DNA from 3 places in the Paenibacillus sp. J22P143 genome. Region 2 is predicted to be linked to each of the others. Evidence: riboswitches for the same ligand, from Rfam matches in the RefSeq annotation. Region 2 holds a riboswitch; each other region holds the start of a gene.

The links. Region 2 has a riboswitch for cyclic di-AMP ahead of AC58PQ_RS21405 (CAP domain-containing protein). Riboswitches for the same ligand answer to the same signal wherever they lie in the genome.
Region 1: it holds a riboswitch for cyclic di-AMP, as region 2 does, so the genes downstream of both, AC58PQ_RS18930 (stalk domain-containing protein) here and AC58PQ_RS21405 (CAP domain-containing protein) in region 2, are expected to answer to the same signal.
Region 3: it holds a riboswitch for cyclic di-AMP, as region 2 does, so the genes downstream of both, AC58PQ_RS27295 (C40 family peptidase) here and AC58PQ_RS21405 (CAP domain-containing protein) in region 2, are expected to answer to the same signal.

Annotation. Positions count from the first base shown of each region.
Region 1 covers NZ_JCAUAQ010000014.1:113,218-119,068, reverse strand. Annotated here, with positions in the region: gene AC58PQ_RS18940 (molybdopterin molybdotransferase MoeA) at 1-804, shown strand, start outside; gene AC58PQ_RS18935 (YjcZ family sporulation protein) at 1,131-1,235, opposite strand; gene AC58PQ_RS18930 (stalk domain-containing protein) at 1,392-2,183, opposite strand; cyclic di-AMP (ydaO/yuaA leader) riboswitch at 2,188-2,339, opposite strand; gene AC58PQ_RS18925 (PspA/IM30 family protein) at 2,496-3,155, shown strand; gene liaF (cell wall-active antibiotics response protein LiaF) at 3,294-3,956, shown strand; gene AC58PQ_RS18915 (sensor histidine kinase) at 3,981-5,048, shown strand; gene AC58PQ_RS18910 (response regulator transcription factor) at 5,075-5,722, shown strand; gene lepB (signal peptidase I) at 5,759-5,851, shown strand, end outside.
Region 2 covers NZ_JCAUAQ010000019.1:16,903-22,753, forward strand. Annotated here, with positions in the region: gene AC58PQ_RS21380 (glycerophosphodiester phosphodiesterase family protein) at 1-797, shown strand, start outside; gene AC58PQ_RS21385 (DUF84 family protein) at 1,148-1,678, opposite strand; gene AC58PQ_RS21390 (DUF4362 domain-containing protein) at 1,864-2,301, shown strand; gene AC58PQ_RS21395 (DUF4184 family protein) at 2,340-3,086, shown strand; gene AC58PQ_RS21400 (leucine-rich repeat domain-containing protein) at 3,103-4,131, shown strand; cyclic di-AMP (ydaO/yuaA leader) riboswitch at 4,512-4,644, shown strand; gene AC58PQ_RS21405 (CAP domain-containing protein) at 4,650-5,300, shown strand; gene AC58PQ_RS21410 (copper amine oxidase N-terminal domain-containing protein) at 5,607-5,851, shown strand, end outside.
Region 3 covers NZ_JCAUAQ010000036.1:29,796-35,646, forward strand. Annotated here, with positions in the region: gene AC58PQ_RS27290 (hypothetical protein) at 1-337, opposite strand, end outside; gene AC58PQ_RS27295 (C40 family peptidase) at 523-1,413, opposite strand; cyclic di-AMP (ydaO/yuaA leader) riboswitch at 1,417-1,579, opposite strand; gene AC58PQ_RS27300 (GNAT family N-acetyltransferase) at 1,695-2,225, opposite strand; gene AC58PQ_RS27305 (methyl-accepting chemotaxis protein) at 2,447-3,169, opposite strand; gene AC58PQ_RS27310 (HAMP domain-containing protein) at 3,215-3,637, opposite strand; gene AC58PQ_RS27315 (hypothetical protein) at 3,639-4,088, opposite strand; tRNA gene AC58PQ_RS27320 (tRNA-Gly) at 4,799-4,869, opposite strand; tRNA gene AC58PQ_RS27325 (tRNA-Pro) at 4,888-4,964, opposite strand; tRNA gene AC58PQ_RS27330 (tRNA-Arg) at 4,985-5,061, opposite strand; tRNA gene AC58PQ_RS27335 (tRNA-Gly) at 5,068-5,142, opposite strand; gene AC58PQ_RS27340 (AIM24 family protein) at 5,245-5,851, opposite strand, start outside.

The DNA of each region.
Region 1 (5,851 bases), on a different contig from region 2:
CCGATCGCTGGTGAAGTTGCTCGTGGGGAATTCGTGATCGCACGTGGGACTCGGATTGGCCCGGGAGAAGCCGCAATTTTGGCGACATTCGGGTTCTCATCGGTTGAGGTGTACCGAAAGCCAAGGGTGGCCATTTTCTCAACAGGTTCGGAGCTTTTACAAGTTGAACAGGAGCTGCAGCCAGGTAAAATACGTAACAGCAACAGCTACATGCTGGCGGCACAAGTGGAAGAAGCAGGGGGTTCAGCGATGATCATGCCGGCACTCTCTGATGATCCCCAGCAAGTGGAAGCGGCACTTGAGGCCGTGCTGTCTGATGTCGATCTTATTCTGACTTCTGGCGGTGTCTCCGTTGGCGATTTCGATGTCCTCGTTGATCTATTTGGGCGTTTCGACGGCAAGCTGTTATTTAATAAAGTCGCGATGAGGCCAGGTACACCGACGAGTGCTGCGTTGTGGAAGGGCAAGCTGTTAATGGCACTGTCCGGTAATCCTGGAGCATCCTTCGTAGGCTTCGAGCTATTTGCTAAGCCGATTATTAAAGCGATGTTGGGGAGTCAGAGTCCTGTGGCGGAAGAGTTTACAGCTTTTCTGGATGTTCCGTATGATAAACCCTCCGCCTATCCGCGTTATATACGGGGGACAACACGAATCGAAGCAGGTTCCGTATGGGTTAGACCAGCTGGCATTGATAAGTCGAGTATCATGGTGTCGATCAAAGATGCAGATTGCTTGATTTGGCTGCCTGCAGGAGGGCAAGGCTTTCAGCGTGGTGATGGCGTGAGGGTTTATACAACGAGATAGCGTACTGAACTTATATTTTTTATACATGAAATTATATAACCTATATCACCACAAGTTTGGCGCTAACAAGTGTAACCGTCTGTCAGGAGGGTCATCTGTGGCGTCTTTTTTTTGCAACATGACTTAATGTCGGTGGCTGAGGACGATAAGCTCGGAAGACGCGCTTAAATTCGGAGACTATATGTAGCCAGACGAGATCGCCTATATCAGCGAAATTCAGGAGCTGACACGACGAATGGCACGAGTGGTATTGATTATAAATGAAAAGCCCGCCTGCTGAAGCTTCAATTTAGAAGCATCAGCAGGCGGGGCCATTTCAAGGGGTCCTAATAGAATGTAGCGAGAATGATTACCAACAGTACATAAAGAACAAGAATAATGCCTGCAGAACTTCCGTATCCTGGCGTTCCACAACCAACTACAGCTGACATAGTATCCCCTCCGGTTTTGAATTAATGTGGGTTAAACACTATATAACATATGTAGGGGAGATACCTATTGATTGGACGAATGCCCTTATGAAACCGGATCATTCACCTAAGAAAAAAGCTGCACTTGAGCGTTTCTCAAGGCAACTCCTTCAACATCTAATTAGGAATTTGATACACTTTAATTTTCTGGATCCCAAAGCTTTGTAAGGATTTCCTCGAGCCTGGGATAAAGATGTCCATTCTCTTTCCTTTAATGGCACTGCCAGTATCCGTCGCAAACACGTACATACCGCCTTTAGGAAGCCCACTAAACGAATAACCTTCAATATAAAGTTTGGTACCAAGTGGAATCACGGATGGATCTACAGCAACGGTGCCGATCGCAAGTGGGTTACCCAAATAATCCAAGGCACCATAGCCGCCATTTTCAGAAGGATCTGCCGAATAAGCTGTGGATTCAAATAATTGATAATCCGGTGCATGATCCTTGCCATCTTTATTTAAGATCGCTAGATTGCTGCTAGCATCCCACTGTACAGGCACTCCTGCAGCGGCGGAAAGGAACCGAAGCGGCACGTATACGCGCCCATTCTGGTATTGCGATGCTGCGTCCAAGGTGACGGGGGCATTATCAATGCTGGCTTCTTTTTGACCGGAAACCAAGGAAATCGTATTTTTGTCGTTAGTTAGTGTCACCTTGATTTGATTTCCATCTTTTTGCCAATCCACGGTATAACCAAGCTTCTCCGTTACGAACCGCAGCGGAACCTGCGTGGAGTGATCGCCATCCAGAAATGGCTGTGCATCAGGGAAATGGATCAGGTCATCATTGACTTGCACTTTCACATCCATTTCAGCTGCTTGAGCCGTAAATGGGGAAAGAAAGCCCCCTGCCAATACCGTTAGTGAAACAGCAAGGCTAGTTAACCCTTTAGTAAGCTTATTCAATTGGTAATCCTCCTTCATGAGCCTTCGAGGTTAGTTGACGGGTTCGGGAAGAAGGTTCTCCCTAGTCTGCTTCAAGCTGAAGCAAATATTCACCCCAAGTAATTCGTCCCCCGTACCAGTACCTTATTTATGTACTAGACTCGGCTTTAAATAGTTTATCATCGCGGGTAGGCTGGAACAACGACCAATATATGGGTGAGTAGACCACATACTAGACTTAGGTCTAGGTTCAAAAACAGTCGATAGTCGGTTTTAGACTTTCTGGAATTGAGCTACGATAAGAGTATGATGAAGGATGAGGGGCGATTTGACATGAACAATAAGAATCGGGAAATGGATCCTACTAATATATTTGACCGTATTGGCAAAATGGCAGAAACCGTCTGGCAGGAGACGATCGGTAAAACAACACCAGGTACTGATGACGATGATGGCACCATTGCCAAGCTTGAGGAGCGCTATGAAGTGGCGCTTCAGGCAACGATTGCGCTGCGCGGTCACATCGCGCGAGCAGAAGATATGGCGAAGCTGCGGGGCGAGCAAGCCGAGCTGGCGATGCGCGCTGGCGAAGAGGATCTCGCGCGACTCGCGCTGCAAGAGAAGCTGCGCGAGGAAGCCGCTAGCGAGCACTACCGCGCGCAGTACGCGAGCAGCCAGGACTTGTGCCTGGCGCTCGCAGAGGAACTGCGCGGGCTGCGTGCGGGGCACGCAGCCAAGAATGTGCAGCCGCATGGCGGGCTGCACGGCAAAGAGGCTCGCGACACATGGCGCGAGCTGGAGGTCACCGGCCGCGAGCTCGGCCGGGAAGCGCTGCAGGGGCTCCGCGTAGCGGGCCGCCTGTCGAAGGAGACATTGAAGGAAGCCGGAGGCAACCTTCAGCATGAACTGCGGTTGCTGCGCAGCAGGCTGCAGCACGAGTGGCAGCAGGAGCAGCGCGCTCGCGATGAGCGAGAACCGCGCGACAGAAAATAGTCATGGAAAGTGACCTCCACGAAAGCAAAGCCTTGCGGGATAAGGATTTGCATCTTGGAGGTCGTCCATTCTTATGGTATGCTAGGAATCGTATGAACGGAAGATATGGAGCAGCAGCCAGCCAGAGGAGGTGCATCGATGGGAGAGGAAACGAAAAATAATCGCAGCCGGAATACAGCGCTTGTGCTGATTGGAGCCGGTGTTTTTTTGCTTCTGGATCATACCATAGGCTTTTTTCCTATTCTGGCCGTAATCCTTATTCTACTCGGCATTCATCGGGTTCGTTCACGCAAAGAGCGCAAGGGATATGTGCTGATGGGGATCGGTGCTGTCATATTATTTGGTGACCATCTGACAATTGCGATTGCGGTAGTGTTGATTTCATTAGGTTTATTCTTCATTCGATCCAAGCAAGTTCATAAGGATGATTCGTATACACAAAAGCAAAAGATCGTCGATAGCGTTCGCCTTGGCCGAGAGCCTTGGATTCTGCGAAATACCTCGACATGGTACTTGGTGGGAGAAACGTATATTGATCTCTCGTTGGCCATTCTAGAACAAAAGGAAACAACAGTCATCCTACAGGGCGTTGTAGGAGATATTGATATAAAGGTTCCCGATGATATCGGCGTTTCCGTTACAGCTTCTGTCATGTTCGGTCAGCTTCATGTAGCCGAACAACGTGAGGCAGGTGTGATGAACAAAGTGGTGTGGCAATCGGAGAATTATCAACATTGCGACCATCGGGTGAAACTCGTGCTCTCTTTCATCGTAGGAGATATCAAGGTTAAAGTATTGTAACGGCTGGAGGGGGTACATCACCAAGTGGACGGCTACAAAAGACGATTAACGAATATGATATGGCGCAGCATGGGGGAAGCTATCCTCTTTAGCTTCGCTGTTTTCGGTGCTATGCTATATTTCTTGAATTCAAGACATTTGATCGAGCCCTTTACCAGCTGGCAGCAGGGTGTCAAATTCTCGTTCATGGCCTTGTTGATACTGGGTGTGATTGGTGCTGTCTTCGGTTACTGGAACAGCTCGAAGGTTACACGTAGACTAGAACCAATGATGGAGACGATGATATTATTAGAAAAAGGTACATTTGCCCGAGAAGGCTTCCAAAACGGGGATGATGATGAAATTGGACGATTGGGCGAACAACTCGGCCGTATTATGAAGCGATGGGAAGAGCAGGTGACTTCGCTCCAACGGCTGTCGAATAGTAATGCTGAGCTTACCGAGAAAGCCAAGCTAACCGCGGTCATTGAAGAGCGCCAGCGTTTGGCACGCGAGCTGCATGATGCGGTAAGTCAGCAGTTGTTCGCGATCTCGATGACAGCAACAGCGGTAGGACGGACGTTGGATAAGGATTTTGAGAAAGCAAAGCGGCAAATTCATCTTATTGAAGAGATGGCGTCTGTCGCCCAATCAGAAATGAGAGCCTTATTGCTGCATCTGAGGCCGATCCATCTCGAAGGAAAACGATTATCCGAGGGTCTTGTTGAGCTCTTGAAGGAGCTGGCAGCCAAGGTTCCAATGGCGATCAGTTGGGATATGGATGAGGAAATCCGCTTGAACAAAGGGATCGAGGATCATCTATTCCGAATCGTACAAGAAGCGCTTTCGAATGCGCTGCGTCACTCTAAGGCGAATAAGCTTGAAGTGAAACTACTTCATCGCTCGGATGGCATTCGATTAGTCATCCGCGATGACGGCGTTGGATTCGAGCTCGATGCGAAGAAGCTGACTTCTTATGGCATCGTATCTATGAAGGAACGCGTGAACGAAATCGGCGGTTCGGTCGATATCATTACGGCACCTGAACGAGGAACACGTATCGAGATTCGAGTGCCTATTCTAGCAAGTGATCCTCAATTGATCGAGAATTAGCACTGTACATAGAGAGGGAGAAGCGAATGGACGACACCTTAATCAAAGTACTACTTGTCGATGATCATGAAATGGTCAGAATCGGACTTGCGGCTGTTCTGGGGACAGAAGATGGCATTGAGGTTGTTGGCGAAGCGAGCAATGGGCACGATGGTATTCGGTTAGCTCAAGAATATCGCCCTGATGTGGTTCTGATGGACCTGGTCATGGAAGGCATGGACGGTATTGAAACGACTAGGAAATTACTGCAATTGTACCCAGAATGCAAGGTCATTGTGTTGACGAGTTTCCTAGATGATGAGAAAATGTATCCAGTTATCGAAGCGGGTGCCTTCAGCTATTTGTTGAAAACCTCGCGAGCATCTGAAATCGCGCAAGCGATTCGAGCCGCGGCCAAAGGGCAATCGATATTGGAGTCGCAGGTTGCTTCGAAAATCATGAATCGCTTTCGTCAACCGAAGCCGGTAGCGGAGCCTCATGAAGAGTTAACGGACCGCGAGATGGAAGTACTTCGCTTGATTGCGAAAGGCAAATCCAATCAAGAGTTGGCTGATGATTTATTTATCGGTGTGAAGACGGTGAAATTCCATGTCACTAACGTTCTGTCCAAGCTAGGCGTAGAAGATCGCACACAAGCGGCGATTTATGCCTTCAAGCATGGATTGGCGGAATAACGCAAGGGAGCGATAAGCTTGAATGTAGTTAAACAGATGTGGAGCTGGTTTGGTTCCATTGCGATTTCCTTTGTACTAGTTGTATTTCTAGGTGTTTTTGTGTTTCAATCGACGAGAGTTAGCGGACAT
Region 2 (5,851 bases):
TTTTTGAACCAGAGCATCCCTATCTGGAGAATACGATCCCTTCGATGCAAGCAGCTTTTGACGCTGGTGCGGATGAGGTTGAGTTTGATATCCACGTAACCAAAGATGATCAATTTGCTGTCTTTCACGATTGGACGCTCGACTGTCGGACGAATGTCAAAGGCCAGTCTAAAGATTACACGATGGCTGAGTTGAAAAAGGTAGATATTGGTTACGGCTATACGGCCGACAATGGAAAATCATACCCTTTTCGAGGCAAAGGGGTCGGATTAATGCCTTCGTTAACGGAAGTATTCGCACAGTTTTCAGACAAAATGTTCCTCATACATATTAAAACGGATGATCCCCATGAAGGGGACCTGCTGGTTGATATCTTGACAAAGTTATCGCCAGAGCGTAGAAGCCAATTGACGATTTATGGCGGGAACGTACCTGTTGCCATTGTGAAGGAAAAGCTGCCTGAGATGCGCATCATTTCTGTAGATACGATGAAAAGCTGCCTACTTCCGTACCTTGCCTATGGTTGGACAGGTGTTACGCCTGCTGCATGCGAACATATACAAATTCATATTCCTGAGAAATTGGCACCATTGCTGTGGGGATGGCCGAACAAGTTTTTAAACCGAATGGATAAAGTGGACACAAGAGTTATCGTGGTTGGTGGCAATGGCACGGAGTTTTCAACGGGGTTTGATACACTTGAGGATTTGGAGCGACTTCCGTCAAACTATTCAGGAGGAATTTGGACAAATCGGATTGATCGCATTGCACCATTCTATAAGGAGAAGCAGCGCTAAGTGAAATTGGACTGCAGTGGTATTCGATTTTTGTTCACCTTCTCCAACACCAAAAAGGGCGTCCCAAGCCAAAAATGGCGAGGGGCACCCTTTTTTCAATTTCCCAAAATAAAAGTAAACTGAAGATTGTGGAAAAATGCAAAAGTGCATCCTTTTTTTTGGAATTAACCTCTTGATCTAAAATGCTTGCAAAAGTGCAACTAGTATAGCCAGCACACATCATTTTGGCACTTTTTAGGGCCAAAAGGTTGCACTTTCACACTAATTTATCTATTTTATGATCTTTTCCCAGAAAATAAGTGTACTTTAGCATCTTTGACATTTCTCATGCACGCTTTCTTAGCATAACCTTACTTATAAAAAGAAGACTGAAACGGTGTGATTGCGGCAATGACCGCATCCCGAAAAATATCACGCCGCGTAATTCTTCCGTCGGTAAACAATCCATAAGCGCCTTCTTGGTGATTGCTCCCAACCGTATTGCTCAATTCATCAATTATATGTCGCAGCTCGATTCCGCCTAGCTTCAATTTCTCTCCAATTACATTGGGGATTGGTAAATAAAGCCCTTTACCGACGAAAAGCTGCATCCCGTCCCAAGCAGCACAAACAGAGAAAAGATACCATTGCTTCGTATGGATCTCGTCATAGGTAAGCCCGCCTTCAAGGCCAAGTCCAATGTCTGCTTCGGGCTCAGCTTCAAGTGCATTTTTCGCCCGATTGATGGCCCCAATGATGGTTTCATCTTCTGTCATTGGCTGATCAGAAACACCAGAAGGGACAGAATGACATATCGGTTCTACCCCAGCAGCCAGCACCACAGCAGCTCGTTTCGCTTGATTGTGCGTGCCTAACGCAATTCTTACCTCTTTTTCAAACATATCTAACAACTCCCTACAAACCAAATGCGGCTAAAATTGATAATTTAGCATTAGTATAACATGTTTTCAATTCTGGGATGGTAACGGATGAATATGCTTTTTCTAAAGCTTTTTCAAAAATTACAAAACATTTCCAGTCTCGGTTGCGTCAAACATATAGTTGGAATGTCTAGGGGGAACAAGGGATGAAATTATTGATTCGTGGTTTCTTCGTATTGTTGAGTGTTATTTTACTTACTTCATGCTCAGGTGAGAAATACGACGTGGATAAAGCGACTGAAAAAGGAGACGTCATTAATATCCATGGCAGAATTATCAATCTGGATCGTTTCAATCAATTTCTGAATAATGTTGAAGGTCACGTCGAAAGTAAGATCCGCATAACGCAAATGACCATTGAAGGGGATCCAGTTCATTATGATTTTGCATTCAAAAAAGATAAGATCTCCTATACCTATGATAATTCAGGGGACAGTCATGGTGACAACCAACATTTAAAAACAGAATGTACACGTATCGTTTCAGAGAAAATAGAAAAAGGTGTTTCCTATAAGCTGGATGGTTGTACAGATGCGTCGATTGGGCAATCTTTTAACTTCGTGGTAGCGGGTAGCGGGGGATAGATATTTTGTTGATTATCAGTTTTACAGGGAGTGATTTTTTGCCATTTACATTTGCTCATCCATTGTATTCATTTCCGATAAAATTTATTAAACCCCGATATTTTAGCTTATTGGGTCTTATTCTTGGGAGTATGTCGCCTGATTTTGAGTATTTTATTGCTCTTGAGCCATATCAAAGTATAGGACACACATTTAAGGGGTTACTACTACAATCAATTCCTATATGTATTGTCATGTTACTCCTACTACAGATCATTATGAAGGTAATTACGATTCATCTTCCTTCGTTTTTACATATCGATGTCAAGGCTTATTGTTCGTTTAGACACTTTGACCTACGAAATAGTAAGAATTGGATCGTTTTCTTAATGTCTGTAGTCATTGGATTCTATAGTCATGTATTTGTCGATTCGTTCACGCATAAATCAGGTTATTTTGTTATGAATTTTACTGTTTTACAGAATTTATATGTTTCAGTTCCATTGTACAAGTTACTACAACATCTACTTTCGATCATTGGTATCTTGGTACAGATGCTGCTACTCCTATTTTTAATAATCAAAAGCCCATATACGAAAAGACCTTTTAGAAGAGTTGATATGAAAAGCAAGATCATTTATTGGGTAGTCGTACTTTTAATTACAAATGTCGTGGTAATCACCAAGGTGGTTTTAACGACAAGTACAAATGTTTTAGGGATATTGGTTGTCTCTCCCATATCAGGATTCATACTTGGGCTAATTGTTTCAAGTCTTATTTTTCGAAAGAGAGTAGTTTTAAAATAGAAGGGAGTCGAATGGGATGAGATTGTATACAGACCCTAGAGGCGATGCGTACGAGCAGGTCATTGATTTGGCGATTCGGAATTCAGAATGTTTTGTGCTCGGGGAGAAAATTGCGGTTGCTGAGGTACGGGGCCAATACGCAAGCGTATTGGAATCGTTGGAACCTTACCTGGTAAAGACAATAGTAATCCAAAGCAATGATATCGATGAAATTAGACGAGTTAGCAATATCTATCGCAGTCATGCCTTTTATTCCTCGGGAACCTATTATTTATATAGATGCTGTGAAGAAAGCGGGAACGTCTTAAAGCAAATGGCAAACCGTCTGTCAGATTGGATTTATCCTAAAGTGCCGGAAGACTTGTGTTTCTTGAAAGCAGGTGGCGGAGACTACCTTTACTCGGTTGTGCATGAACATATGTATGGTATGGACGTAACTGAGGAAGAAGCAATCGAACTGATGGATCGAATTACAGGGCTATTTTTGGAATTAAAGGCTCACCGTGACCTGGATCGTCTGCTAGATGATGCCATTAAGCATAAAACTGACTGGCTAAATATAAGTGGACATAGGCTGACAGAGCTGCCTGAGAGAGTCCGGGAACTGACAGAGCTGCGTGATCTTGAAATTTTTGAACAGGATCTTTATCGTCTACCTGAAGGGTTGTTCGAGTTAATCAAGCTTGAACGCTTGAAAATCCTGACAGCTGATTTGGAGAGTATTCCCGCATCCATAGCTAATCTGAAGAACTTGAGATTACTTAGTATCCAATGTGCGAGTTCGGATCGGCCGACTCCTGGTTATCGGTTCAAGCCGAAGGAAGAGATCAGCTTAAACCGCATCCCACCGGAGATTGGAGAGTTGGAACAACTAGAGCAACTTACGATTCAATACACCTCGATCCATGAGCTACCGATTGAGCTAGAGAAGCTGAAGAATTTACGATTCCTGGACTTAGGCGTATGTATGATCAATCGGAAGCCTGATTTCCTCTATGCTATGAAGGAACTGAAATACGTTTATCTGTCACAAGATTCGTTATGAAAATCCCAAAAAATAGGACTTAACACTTTGTGTTATTGGAATTAAAGCAGATGCGATAAGATATAACGACGATAAGTATCTCAAACAAGCAGAAGAAGTACAAAAAAGAATCGATAAATTGAAAAAAGGAAAAGAAGAATACCAAAAAAATGAGAAGACCGTAAATCAACTCCGTAAAGAACTCGATATTCCTGTAAATTAATTTCAAAAGTTTATTTAGTAGAGTCGACAAAGTCGACTCTTTTTTGAGTATGGTTCCTGCATACCGACATTTGAGTACTGAGAAGATTGTTTCCGCTTACATAAAGCAACTGGAAGATTTTGAGCCATGTTTTCGCAGATTTCACATGTTACAATCGTTTAGATCCATATTGGATCAAAAACTTAGAAGGCCGAAGCTTTTTTGAAGCACGGGGGACCCAATCTTTGGGGTGAAGCCGCGATCCGCGGCCGGGTGATTACTCTTTGATCCGAATCCGACAGCTAACCTCGCAGGCCGCAAAAAGGAGAGGTTTATTTTGAATCGTTACAAAAAGCTAGTAGTTACAGGTGCACTAGGTTTGAGCGTCCTTATGGGGGCGAACGCGGCATTTGCTGCAACAGGAGCTCATACGGTAGCAGGCAATGATACCATGTGGTTGATCTCCAAGAAGTATGGTGTAAGCCTATCTTCGCTTATCAAGGCAAACCCTCAAGTTGCCAATCCGAACGTAATTTGGTCGGGAATGAAACTCAATATTCCTGGAAGCACGAGCTCAAATGTTGCTACCAAACCATCGGTTACGCCTGCGCCAACGCAATCTACTTTTGCTAGCCAAGTGGTTAACATTGTTAACCAGGAACGAGCTAAGGCTGGACTGAAGCCTTTAACCAGTAATAGCGCGCTTACCGCGATGGCGCTAGATAAAGCGAAGGATATGTACAACAACGGTTATTTCGATCATACATCGCCGACGTACGGTTCTCCTTTTGATATGATGCGCTCCTACGGAATTAACTATTCCTACGCGGGTGAAAACATCGCGAAGGGTCAACAAACACCACAAGCCGTCATTACAGCATGGATGAACAGCGCGGGACATCGTCAGAACATTTTAAGTCCTAATTACACGCAAATAGGCGTGGGTTATTATAATGGTGAGTGGGTTCAAGAATTTATCGCTAACTAATAAATGCCACATAGTAAATAATATTATTAAATACAATTAAGCGTCTGTAGAGTCTTTACAGGCGTTTTTGTGTTGTGTGCTTGTACTATTAGCTCATTAGTTATGGGTTTGACCATTCGCAAAATTTACCACACATATTGCAACACTTTCCTAACAACTCCCTGTTAGTATTTCAGGTAGCAGAACACGTATTTAAATTCGTCACTACAAGTCTTTTAGGAAGTGATGCCCACAACGGGTAGAGATGTACATGGCGATTTGCGAAACAAATTATATCAGATCACACAACAATAGGAGGATTTACAAGTGAAGAATAGCACAAAGAAGATTCTTTCGGCAACACTGGTGGCAATGATAGCCACCACAGCTTTATCTGCTAGTGCATTTGCTAGAGACGTAGAGGCGGATCGGGCGTGGTTGGAATTTATCAATCGAAATGTAACTGGCACTTTTGGAGAGACATGGAATGTTAAGCCAGTTGTTCCAGAAGTAAAGCCTGTCAGCAATGAAGTTGATATCTTCCTGGAAGGATATGAGCTTCCCGCAACGGG
Region 3 (5,851 bases), on a different contig from region 2:
TCATGCACAACTTCTCATCCATGCGTAAATATTCATCAATCACATACGATTTCAGTCTTAAACGATTGACATTCTTGCTCTGAATATAGTTTTCCATCTCATCTATGGAGCGGCGATCCTTCGGATCTTGCTTCGTCGCGTAGAACACTTCCTTGATAAACGTATCCGTCTGGAATTGCCTTGCCCCTTTGAAGTGGTTATAGGTTTGAAAAAATTGCTTAATCACTTCCCGAATGTCTTCCGGTATGGCAGGACCCGTTTCCACGTTGTACATGCGATCTGTTCGACCTGACAGTTTTATTTTATGAAACCAGTTTTTCCAGACACTGACTTGCATGTCGTACGCGTCACCTACTTTCTTCCAACCATTTTTTCATTATAGGCTATAATTCTCAAAAATTCGATAAAAATCGCAGATTTTCGCGTAAAAAAAGAGCATCTGCCCGCTAATCTTTCATCTGTGAAAGACATAACGAACATACGCTCTAGATCATCTTGCTTTTATCCGATTTAGTCCCTACATTAAAGCACGCGTTTTGCGCCTACATATCTTGAGCCCCAATAGGAGCTAGCGAGACTATCGACCGCTACACCACCGGATGTTGTAGCCGAAATGAATTGATTATTTCCCATGTAAATGCCCACATGATTAACGATACCCGAAGCAAAGAAGACAAGATCGCCCTGCTTCAAATCCGTCACTCTCGCACCCGCTTGATCATACATTTGCACGGATGTGCGTGGCAGCTCAATGCCTTTGGCTTCATACAAATAACGAACGAAACCAGAGCAATCGAAGCCCTTGGGTGTTGTTCCACCCCATCGGTAAGGTGTTCCTTGAAAAGCCGTCGCAGCCTGTATAATTTGAGTTGATACAGCTGGCTGAACAACCTTTGCTACTGGGGCTACTGATGGCGGAGGTGCAATCCAAGCTGGCTTGTGGGTCTTACCATCGACTTCCACGATGGCGATTTTATTCGCATCATTCCAAGCGATCTCAGATCCAAACGTCTCTGTTATGAAACGTAGAGGAACGTAAGTATTTCCCTTCAGCAACGTCGGACTGCTCTCTAATTCAACCAACTTACTGTTCACGACAGCTTGCTCTTCGTCCGTTGTTAGTTGAATCGCTTGCTCCTTGTTCATTAGGGTGACGACGACATCATCGCCTTGCTTCTCCCAGTCCACTTGATAGCCTAATTTCTCCGACAGCACGCGTAGCGGCACCTGGAGTGTACCTTCCGTATCAATAAACGGCTGTACTTCAGGGAACTGCACCAATTCGTCATTGACCTGAACCTTCACCGAAGAGGTGTCTGGTGCAGCGGCATACGCCGCTGGAGCGGCGAACAGGGGAATGGCTGCGCCTAAAAGAGCGCATGAACAAATAAAGCTTTTTGTAAAAAGTTTCAAAACGTTGTGCCTCCTTGAAGCCTCCGAGGTTAGTTGACGGGTTCGGGAAGAGGTTTTCCCTAGTACGCCCCATTAGCCTTAGACTAACTGAGCATTCATTCACCCCAAGTAAAGAAGTCCCCCGTACCGGAGCTTTTGATGCTCCGAGATTCGGCATTTTTTGTCTATGTTAGACTAGCATAGTTCGTTTTAGCCTGACAACTTTTTCACGGTGGTAAGTGTTTCCTTTTTTTGTGGAGTCAAGCACAAACAGCTACTCTAGGTAGAGTAGCTGTTGATCACTAATTTGCCCAATCCGAGCTTACAGATTGCTTATATACCTCTGTGTATATGATGTTCTTGCAGGGTATGAACTCAGTTTCCGTCAATGGATCAGGTGAACTCATGATAAGTAGAGGCAGCATCAGCTGCCCTTCTCTGAGAGGAGGCTGCGCATAAGGGAATATGTTCAAATGAAAGCCGCAGCGCTTATAAAATTCAATTCTCCGCTTGGCATCCGGCGCATCCGGCGGCTCCACTTCAAGCACGATAGGCGTAGAACCGCTGCTCATATAAGCCGTCAGCATTTGTTTGCCTATTCCGCCGCACCTTATTGCAGCATTGACTGCAATATGCTCTACAAATCGAAACGTACTAAAGCTCCAGCTTGCCAAAAAGCCAAGCATTTGACCATGCGTATCTCTCTCAACATCAATTCGATAGTTCGGATGCGATAACAGTGATCGCTGTCCTTCATAGGTTCTTATCTCCGTATCAGGAAAAGCAGATTCCATGAGTTCGAACACTTCACCAAACGAATCCTCTTGTTTCATCTGTTGGCATCTCCTTTTTGTATAGGGTATCCAACCATGCGGCAAATTATGGAGCAATACGAACCACCATATCATCAAAATACAAAGAACCCTCAATACCACGATAAATGGATACAATATTTAGATGGTGGCTGCAATTAGAATATTCCCGCGAACGAGTAAGAGAAAAGAGAAAAAGACCACCATCAGGTGGTCTTTTCCGTATGCTTGTCAATTCGCCCCTACGATACTTTAAACTTACCGACCAATTGGTACAGCCTATCGGCCAGCATTTTCAAGTGGTCTGCTGTTGCTGCATTTTCCTCTGCGCCAGCAGAGGTTTGCTCGGTGATTGCAGCCATACTTTGAATCGTTCTCAGCACGGCAGAACTTTGAGCAAACTGCTCCTCGCTAGAAGTCGCAATTTCGTTGATATGATTGGATGACTCCCTAACCATCTCGACAATATGCTCAAAAGCTGCTCCTGCACGCTGCGCCATTTGGTTGCTCTGATTCACGGCACTTACCGTACCCGTCGTATTCCGCTGAATGTTTTTGATGAGATCGGCGATGCGTTTGGTCGCTTCTCCGCTGCGTTCAGCCAACTTTCGAACTTCATCGGCGACAACGGCAAAGCCTTTACCCGATTCACCTGCTCTTGCCGCCTCAATAGCCGCATTAAGCGCAAGCAAATTCGTTTGATCCGCAATATCGTCAATCACCTCAATAATGTCACCAATTTGGTTCGATTTTTCGGATAAATCATTCATTTTTATGCTCATATTTTTCATATCAGCCAATGTACCCTGAATAATTTGCCCTCCATCATTCGCTGATTGAACGACTTTCGAAGTTGTGACCGCTGCCTCCTCAGAAGATCTGGCTACGGAATGAATACCTGTTGTCATCGATTCAACCATTTGGTGTACACTTTCCACAGCCTCTGCCTGGTGCTGGTTCCCCACAGCAATCTCCGTCGTACTGCTCGAAACCTCTCTGCTGCTTTGCGTTTATGTGCGGATTCCCTCGACTACTTCGATGAACATATCTTGGAGATTTCCTACCATCTTATTGAAAGAAGTGGAGATTTCGCTAAACTCATCTTTGCCTTTTATCGGCAATCTCATGGTCAAATCACCTTCGGCGCTCGCCAAATTATCTATCGAAGCATTGAGTCTCCGGAGCGGTAGTAGAACCCGTGTGTACAAGATAACCATCGTAATGACGATACTTACAGCAAGCAGAACCAAGACACCCATCGTTACATTTAACCACATACTCGCCTTCTGCAGAGCCGCTAGCGTCTCTGCGGCTGCACGATTGTTCATTGTGGTCTGAAATTGTGTGATAGGCTCCATAATCGTAGCTTTGTTTTTATCATACTCCGTACCAAACATCAATTGTCTAGCACGCTCCAAGTTATTCACTTCCACCTCATGGAACGCACCTCGTTTCCGTTTGAATCAAAGCATCGGAATTCTGCTTCGCCTTTTCAATGAGATCTAGCTCCTCCTTAGGGGCCCCAAGCTCCTTTAAACGGTTTACCACATTGTCCCTTGTTTTCGTTACATCTACTTCTTTCATATAATTGTTAAAATGTACTTTATCGCCAGCTATGGTATACAGCCGTGCTTCATTCGTCAAATAATCAGAGGCATTCGACAAATTAATGCCCAATTGCTTAAATTCCTTCTGATTGTTTGTCGCCAACCGTTCATTTTTGAAGCTAGCATTCAAAGACACAATGCTGAATACCGTCAAAATAATGAGCAAACTACAGCCTACCGCAACACCTTTAATAAATGTGGATATTTCATAAAAACCTCCTGTAAAGATATATATGTATCTATTCTTTATAGCCATTTCCTTCATGGATTTCGCCATATGCTAACGCTTTCAATCCAACGGCAAATTTTTATAATTTCGAACTAATGCCTATCGTAACAAGAAATGGTAAGTAAAATACCACATTAATTGTGAAATTAATGTGAGTTGGACTCATAGTTTATTAACACTTTTAGGATTATTGATAATGGCAACCTAAGCAAAAAGAGTCTCCCCATTGTTGAGGAAGACTCTCTGCTTGTTTAACTATTTCACATCGTTAACGATGGTATATTGGGACGCTCGTCCTACTAAGCCTATTCTCAGATGTGTGCACGGACGGTCGAACCCTCTGCGGGCTCGCTTCCCAGCTTACCTTAAATAAAGGCTCTGTTAAATTTTAATGTTGATAGTAAGTGAAAAAAAATAGAACTACCAATTGTCTGGGAGATCTATTTTGTAATATAGTCTTATTCAATCAAAGCACCCGTTTGCTTGAGACATTGTTCACGATTTTCCCTCTAAATCATCAATTCTCTTTTCAAGTTCTTTTACTTTTTTAATACAGGTCAATGCATTCGTAAAAGCAACAAGTCCGAATATGAACCCCATAATTCCGAAAACTTCCACATAATCACCCCTTATTTAAAACTTTAAGATATAATGATTTCACTATTTTAAAACATCTGTTCTGATAATCCAATTATCAACAACTAACTTTAACAAGGCCTAAATAAAAAAGACCACCCGAAGGTGATCTTTTTTATTTAAGCGGGCGGCGGGAATCGAACCCGCGCGATCAGCTTGGAAGGCTGAAGTTCTACCATTAAACTACGCCCGCATATTAAGAAGTACTAAGTGGTCGGGACGACACGATTTGAACATGCGACCCCCTGCTCCCAAAGCAGGTGCTCTACCAAGCTGAGCTACGTCCCGTAGTGAAGATAAAGTGTAAATGGCGCGCCCTGAGAGATTCGAACTCCCGACCTTTTGATTCGTAGTCAAATACTCTATCCAGCTGAGCTAAGGGCGCAAATATTGGAGCGGAAGACGGGGATCGAACCCGCGACCCTCGCCTTGGCAAGGCGATGCTCTACCGCTGAGCCACTTCCGCATGTCGTTATTTCTCACTCGCTCAGCAAGTGTTTCTCTGAGGCGACAAGGAATAATATATCAGGTATTCGAAACAAATGCAACTATTTTTTCATACTTTTTATTATTTGATGAAAACCCCGCCAAATGGCAGCACTTCCCGAGCTATTCGGCGCAGCAAGCTATCCGATTTCATATGCTCGTCCAATTTGGGATCAGGCTTACATGGTTGCATGAGTACGTGACCATGCCCTGTGATCTCCCAGTGATAGTTCATATGCTGACTTGCCAGTGTATTGCCGTACACACAAAGTCGGAGCTTTGCCTGCCGCGGATATGCCACAAGACAGCTAACATCAATATACAAAGGTTGCTTAGGATCTAAGGCCATCTGATGCAAAGGACCCGCTGTTAACAAGCCTAGCGTTCCGGGACCGTGAAATTTCATTTTGACTAAATCCTGTGTGATCAATGTATTCTTGACGCTCTGCAAATGCGTTGTGAAGGTCACACCCTCCGTATAGAACAAGACATGACGAAACTCAAACAATAGGTCATCTTCGGCTTCTAAAGGCACTACAGCCAAGCTATAAGCTTCTGGCAGCCCCATCAGCAATTGTCCTGGCCCTCTTACACGTGATTGGATCAGCCGCTTTTTCCTATACATTCCAGGAAGCTTCATCAAAGCATCTTCTCTAAGCTCAGGCATCCCTTGGAACGCTACAATTTGG